DNA from 3 places in the Streptomyces coerulescens genome. Region 3 is predicted to be linked to each of the others. Evidence: riboswitches for the same ligand, from Rfam matches in the RefSeq annotation. Region 3 holds a riboswitch; each other region holds the start of a gene.

Region 1 (2,255 bases), on a different contig from region 3:
TGGTCGTCGCGGCCGACGGGACCGAGCTGGCGCGCGGGTACTCCAGGGAGGGCGGCGATCCGGTCGTGCACGCGGAGGAGGCGGCGCTGGCGAAAATCGCGGCCGGGGATCCGATGCTCGCCTCCGCCACGGTGTACAGCAGCCTGGAGCCGTGCACGCACCGCTCGTCCCGGCCCGTGCCCTGCGCGCGGCTGATCCTGGACGCGGGGGTCCGCCGGGTGGTGACGGCCTGGCGGGAGCCGGACACGTTCGTGACGGGGGCCGACGGGAGCGGGATGCTGGCGGCACGTGGCGTGGACGTCCTGGTGCTGCCGGAATACGCGGAGCGGGCCAAGGCGCCCAACGCCCACCTGCCGGCCTGAGCACCCGTCCGTGGCGGCGCCACGGAAAGCCGTGTGCTTCGCGTCCCGCGGATGGCGTACTATGGATTCACCGACGCGGGGTGGAGCAGCTCGGTAGCTCGCTGGGCTCATAACCCAGAGGTCGCAGGTTCAAATCCTGTCCCCGCTACTCAGGACTCAGGGCCGGAACTCAACAGTTCCGGCCCTGAGTGTTTTCCCGGGCGTCAGTGTTTTCCCCGGCGTCAGTGTCTTCCCGGCCCCGCCACCGAGGGTGACCGGTCGACCGCCCTCCGCATAACAACTGACATACCGTCAATACCTGTGTGACTGCTGAGCTCTGGCCAACTCGCCCGATTTAGGCCGCTCGTGACCCGTAAGTCCAGGCGAAAATCGTTAATGATCAAGAGGAACAGCTTGGAATCCGCACCCCGGGTCTATTAACGTTCGATAACGCAGCGCGGTCGTCCCAGCCGTCACAAGAGGCGGCTCCGTGCGCACGCGCCGAGTCCCGCAAGGGAGCCGGGGAACCACCACCCTGGGGTGAATCGCGCGAATATCGCCGGGAAGTCACGGTTGATATACGCGCGTAGGAGACCTTCCTGCTCCGAACCCGTCAGCTAACCCGGTAGGCGAGAAGGAAGGAAAGGAGTACGCCCACGTGGCGTCCAACCGGCCTGCTCCGCAAGCCCCGTTCGTGCCGAGTCAGCGCAGCACGGAAACCTTCGGCTACGACCGCTACCGCACCGACGAGGGCCCGTTCGAGGAGTGGAACCCCACCGCGGAGTCCATTCGTCCCGTGCGCGGCAGGCACCGCGTCTCCAAGCAGCGTGGCGGGGGACTCGCCCGCAGCTCCACGGTTCTCGGCGTCGGCGTCATAGCCGCCGTCGGCGCGGGCGGCATGGCCAGCGCGAACAGCGGCAAGCCGCCGGTCGCCATCACCATGCCCGACCTGCCGCTGATCTCCGACGACGACTCCTCCGAGCCCGCCGAGGACACGGCCACCGCGCTCAGCACCATGGGCGAGGCCACCGAGCAGACCGCGCAGGGCGGCTCCGACGCCGGCGAAGCGCTGCGCAGCCGGATCATCGCGCAGGCCGAGCTCCAGCAGGACCAGATCGACAGCAAGGCCGCCGCGGCCGCGGTCGCCGCCGCCGAGAAGGAAGCCGCCGAAGCGGCCGCCAAGGCGGAGAAGGAAGCCAAGGCCAAGGCCGCCGCCGCGAAGGCCGCCGCCGAGGAGGAGGCCCGCAAGAAGGCCGAGGCCGAGCGCCTCGCCGAGCTGGCCAAGCAGTACACGCTGCCGACCTCCTCGTACACCATCACCTCGACGTTCGGTCAGGCCGGCGCCTACTGGTCCTCCGGCTACCACACCGGCCTCGACTTCGCCGCCCCCACGGGCACGCTGATCAAGGCGATCCACTCCGGTGAGGTCACCTTCGCCGGCTGGGACGGCTCCTACGGCTACAAGACCGAGATCACCCTCGACGACGGCACCGAGCTCTGGTTCGCGCACCAGTCCTCGATCAGCGTCAGCGTGGGGCAGAAGGTCAACACGGGCGACGTCATCGGCCGCGTGGGCGCCACCGGCAATGTGACCGGCGCCCACCTGCACCTCGAGGTGCACCCCGGTGGCAGCTCCAGCGGCATCGACCCGATGGCGTGGCTCCAGGGCAAGGGCCTCACCCCCTGAGCGACCCCTCGCCGGTCATCCACCCCTGAGACACCCCTCGCCGGTCATCCACTTCTGATCCCCGGCGGTCCTGACGGCGACCCCCCGACGTCAGGGCTGCCGGTTTCGGCATGTCTCCAAAACCTTTCGGCACAGGGCCTTTCGGCACCTGCCGCGCCCCGGCGGACCGATCACATCCGGTACGGGTTGTACGCGGGGTACGGCGCCGTCGGGCCGTACGTCCGCCC
Region 2 (2,255 bases), on a different contig from region 3:
CGACGAGGCGATGACCGGCTGCCGGACGGTGTTCCACGTGGCGTCGCCGTTCCGTATGCCGGAGAAGATCAAGGACGGCCGCCGGGACATGGTGGACCCGGCCCTGCTCGGCACCCGCAATGTGCTGGCAGCCGTCGAGCGGACACCCACGGTGGAACGGGTCGTGCTCACCTCCACCGTGGGCACGATCTTCGGCGACTACGCGGACGTCCTGAGGATGGACGACGAGGTGCTCTCCGAGCGGTACTTCAACACCACCAGCACCGTGGAGAACAACCCGTACCACTACGCCAAGACGGTCGCCGAACGCGCCGCCCGGGACGCGGAGGCCGCCCAGGGCCGCTGGCGCCTGGTGTCGGTCAACCCCGGCCTGATCCTGGGCCCGTCCCTGACGCCCGCCTCCGAGTCCGGCAGCCTGTTCCTGCTCCAGGAGCTCTTCAAGGGCTACTTCTTCTACGGCGCCCCGGACTTCAGCTTCACCACGGCGGACGTACGCGAGGTGGCCGACGCACACATCGCCGCCGCCGAGAACCCGGACGCGAAGGGACGCTACATCGTCGCCGCCGAGACCATGACGTCGTTCCACGAGATGTCCCGCATCGTGCGGACCCGGTACCCCCGCGACCTGCGGCTCCCGCGCACCGCGCTCCCGCACTGGCCGGTGCGGATCCTCGGCCCCGCCTTCGGCCTGACGCAGGATTACATCCGTAAACACCTCGGCATCCGGTTCCGGGTGGACAACAGCCGCAGCGTGAGCGAACTGGGCATCACCTACCGCCCGATCGAGCAGACGGTCCTCGATCATTACGAAGCGTGGCGGCGCCGGCGCACCGTGAAGTGAACGGGCCACCGCACCGCCGCGAGCGTCGAAGGTCACAAAAACGTATCGGACATTTGGCGCCTCAACCTTCACGGGAGACGCACAAGTTGGCTAGGTTACGGATCAGGCCGCACGACGACCTCCGGCGAACCCCGCCGGGACGCGCGGCCTCCGCCGAGTCCGGTGCGCTCAAAGTGGTTCACCGGAGCCGGGGACCCAACCGAACTTGGGGTGAATCGGCCGACCGCCCTTCGGGGCGCGGCCGTAGGGCACACCTTCCGGAACCGACCGCCCGAACCCGTCAGCTAACTCGGTAGGCGGAGTACGGAAGGAGTACGTCGCCCATGGCGCCGGAAGGCACCGCGCGGCCGGGGGCTCTCAGCCTGCCCGGCATGCGCAACTCCGCACTCGCGTCGGCGGCCCTCACCTCGGTGGCGCTGCTCGGCCAGACGGCGGGCGCCGCCCCCTCGTCCTCGGACGAAGCACCCAGCCGTGAGGAAGTAAGCCGCCGGATCACCTCCCTCTACGACCGGGCCGAGACCGACTCGGGAACCTTCAACGCCACCCGCGCCTCGTCGACGGGCCCGCGCAAGCGAGGCGCCCGCCCGGCTGACGCCGGAACCGCGTCCGCCGGTACCCGGGCGGGCGAGGACAGGCGCGGCGACCCCGCGCTCGACAACGTCACCCGTCAGTGGTTCGACGTCGCGCGTGCAAAGCTGGGTCCGACCGTGCCGGCCGCGCTGCCCAGCGACAGAACACCGGAACGTCCCGTCGGGCGCAGGCCCGCGCGTGCGGTGCGGGACCTCGCCCCGGCGCGTGAGTCGACCGGTCGCGCCCCGCTGGAGCTGCCCGCCGCCCCGGTCCGGGAGTTGACGTCCGGTCCGGGCAGCGGGGCGGCTTTGGTCGCCGAGCTGACCGCCGGTCCCCTCGCCGCGCTGCCGGCCGTGCCCGGGGCCCCGTCGGCGGACCTTCAGGCCACCCAGGTCCTCCCGACGCTCCCCGCCCTGCCCGCGTCGACCACCTCGCCCTCCGCCGCCGTCCCGGCCGTCGACACCGCGGCCGCCCCGCAGACGCGGGCCTCACTGCGGACGACCAAGGAGCACAACCGGCGCAAGCTCGACCGGGCCCGCGAGTTGCTGTCCCTGTACGCCACGCGGCAGAGCGCCCCGCCGACGGCGATCGCCGCGCTGACCGCGACCGACACCTGGGGCACGCCGCCGGCCCGGCCCCAGCTCTCCGCCGATGACCATTGGCAGGCCCTGCAGGCGCAGTCGGCCGCCGACCTCACCACCGTCCCGCCCGGGGCGACGGCCCCGCCGGTGACAGCCCCGGCGCCGACGGCAGACCCCTTCACGACCACCATCACGGACCCCTACCTCGGCACCCTCACCACGCCCACGCCCGCGGCCACCGTCACGGACCCATATCTCGGCAC
Region 3 (2,255 bases):
TGCCGTTGCCGATGTAGATGCCCACGTGGGTGACGTCGTCGTAGAAGAAGACCAGGTCTCCGGGCTGGGCGCTGGAGAGGGGGACCGTGGTGCCCGCGTTCACCTGGTCGTAGGTGACGCGGGGGATGTCCACGCCGGCGGCCTTCCAGGCGGCCTGGGTGAGGCCGGAGCAGTCGTAGGAGTCGGGGCCGGTGGCGCCCCAGACGTACGGCTTGCCGATCTGGGAGCGGGAGAAGGCCAGGGCCTTCTCCGCCTTGGCGGCGTAGGAGGAGTCGGCGGTGTCCGAGGACGATGAGTCCGCGCTGCCCGAGTCGGCGGGCGGCTGGGTGCTCTCCTGCTGCTGGGCGGCGGCTTCCTGGCGTTGGCGTTCGGCCTCGGCCTGCTGGCGGGCCAGCTCGGCTGCCTTGCGGGCGGCCTCCTCCTGCTTGCGCTTCTCGATCGCGGCGAGGCGCGCCTTCTCCTCGGCCGTCAGCTTCGAGAGGAGTTCGCGTGCGTCGGAGAGCTTCTGCTGGACGGTGGCCTTGGCGGACTTGAGGTCGTTCTGCGAGTCGGTGAGCGTCTCGAGACTCTGCGTGGCCTCCCGGCGCTTCTGCATCGTCTCGGACTGCTGGGTGAAGTAGTCGTCGACCGACTCCTTCTGACGGCCGGTCATCCGGTCCATCAGCTGGGTCTGGTCGAAGTAGTCCTGCGGGCTGTCCGCCAGGAGGAAGGTCGCGGTGTCGGGGGCCGCGGCACCGGTGCGGTACTGGGCGGCTGCGTTGCGGCCGAGTTCCTCGCGCGCTTCGTTGAGCTTCTGGGTGCGCTGGGCGACGTCGTCGAGGAGGGTGTCGACGCGCTTGCGCTGCTTCGCGGTCTTGTCCTTGGCCGCGTTGTACTTCTCGGTCGCCGACTCCGCCTGGCGGTAGAGGTCGTCGACCTTCTTCTCCACCTCTTCGAGGCTGGGCTTGTCGTCCGTCGACGGGCTGGCGTTGGCCGTCTGGGACAGCAGGGCCACGGAGGTGAGGGCGGCCGTGGCGAGGGCGGGGGTGCGTATGCCTGCTATGCGCGTACCGGCGGGACGCGACTTGCGGTGCGACGCCAAGGGAGGCGACTCCTTCCATGCTCCGCCTACCGAGTTAGCTGTCGGGTTCGGGCGGGTGGTTCGGAAGGGTTGCCCTACGGCCGTTCCCGGGAAGGGAAGTCGGGCCGATTCACCCCAAGTTCGGTGGGTCCCCGGTTCCGGTCACCGTTGGGTGCGCCGGACTCGGCGGAGGCCGTGCGGCCCGGCGACGTTCGCCGGTGGGGGTCGTACGGCCTGCCCGGCACGGTAGCCAACTCGTGTGGCCCCTGTGAAGGTTGATGTTCGATATGCCCGATACATTTTCGTGACCTTGGTTCTGAACGGCGGAGGTGGTGGCTGGTTCGGGTGAGTGTGCGGGGGCTTGGGTTGTGTGGGTGGGGTGGGTGGATTGTGTTGGTTTGGGGGATGGGGAGGTGGTCTGGGGTGGCCGGTTGCGGATTGTGATGGGGGTGTTACGAGGGGTGGTGAGAGGTGGTCGATGGGAGGATCGTTGGGTTGGGGCCGGCGATGTTCCGAGGGTGGGGGCGGGCTGTCAGTGGGGCGGCCTAGACTCGGAGAGCGATGAGCAGCCTCTTTGACGACAGCTTCCTGGCGGACCTCCAGGCCCCTCGGGCCCACGAGGAAGAGCACCCGCCGCCGCCCGAGGACGACCACGCTCCGGAACCGGTTCCGGACGATCTGTTCGGTGGGAAGTTCGACGTGCCACCGGACCGGGACGGTCACTACCGCGACGGCGCCCCGCGGCCGGTCATCGACGCCGCCGCGCTGCTGGAGGGGCTGAACGACAACCAGCGCGCCGCCGTCGTCCACTCCGGCACCCCGCTGCTCATCGTGGCCGGTGCCGGATCCGGCAAGACGCGTGTGCTCACCCATCGCATCGCCCATCTGCTCGCCGAGCGGAATGTGCATCCGGGGCAGATCCTCGCGATCACCTTCACCAACAAGGCCGCGGGCGAGATGAAGGAGCGCGTCGAGCAGCTCGTCGGCCCGCGCGCCAACGCGATGTGGGTGATGACCTTCCACAGCGCGTGTGTGCGCATCCTGCGCCGGGAGAGCAAGAAGCTCGGGTTCACCTCGTCGTTCTCGATCTACGACGCCGCCGACAGCAAGCGGCTCATGGCGCTCGTGTGCCGTGATCTGGATCTCGATCCCAAGCGGTATCCGCCCAAGTCCTTCAGCGCCAAGATCAGCAACC

What was found. A riboswitch is a leader RNA that binds a small molecule or an ion and turns the genes downstream of it on or off. The one in region 3 is predicted to bind cyclic di-AMP.
Region 1: linked by a shared signal. The riboswitch ahead of ACFPQ9_RS08430 (M23 family metallopeptidase) and the one ahead of ACFPQ9_RS16450 (C40 family peptidase) in region 3 are both predicted to bind cyclic di-AMP.
Region 2: linked by a shared signal. The riboswitch ahead of ACFPQ9_RS31115 (C40 family peptidase) and the one ahead of ACFPQ9_RS16450 (C40 family peptidase) in region 3 are both predicted to bind cyclic di-AMP.

The regions. Positions count from the first base shown of each region.
Region 1 is NZ_JBHSKM010000004.1:20,978-23,232, reverse strand. It holds gene ACFPQ9_RS08440 (dihydrofolate reductase family protein) at 1-362, shown strand, start outside; tRNA gene ACFPQ9_RS08435 (tRNA-Met) at 437-510, shown strand; cyclic di-AMP (ydaO/yuaA leader) riboswitch at 831-988, shown strand; gene ACFPQ9_RS08430 (M23 family metallopeptidase) at 1,000-2,028, shown strand; gene ACFPQ9_RS08425 (PrsW family intramembrane metalloprotease) at 2,199-2,255, opposite strand, start outside.
Region 2 is NZ_JBHSKM010000024.1:356,444-358,698, reverse strand. It holds gene ACFPQ9_RS31120 (NAD-dependent epimerase/dehydratase family protein) at 1-841, shown strand, start outside; cyclic di-AMP (ydaO/yuaA leader) riboswitch at 983-1,156, shown strand; gene ACFPQ9_RS31115 (C40 family peptidase) at 1,165-2,255, shown strand, end outside.
Region 3 is NZ_JBHSKM010000008.1:478,081-480,335, reverse strand. It holds gene ACFPQ9_RS16450 (C40 family peptidase) at 1-1,081, opposite strand, end outside; cyclic di-AMP (ydaO/yuaA leader) riboswitch at 1,090-1,259, opposite strand; gene pcrA (DNA helicase PcrA) at 1,622-2,255, shown strand, end outside.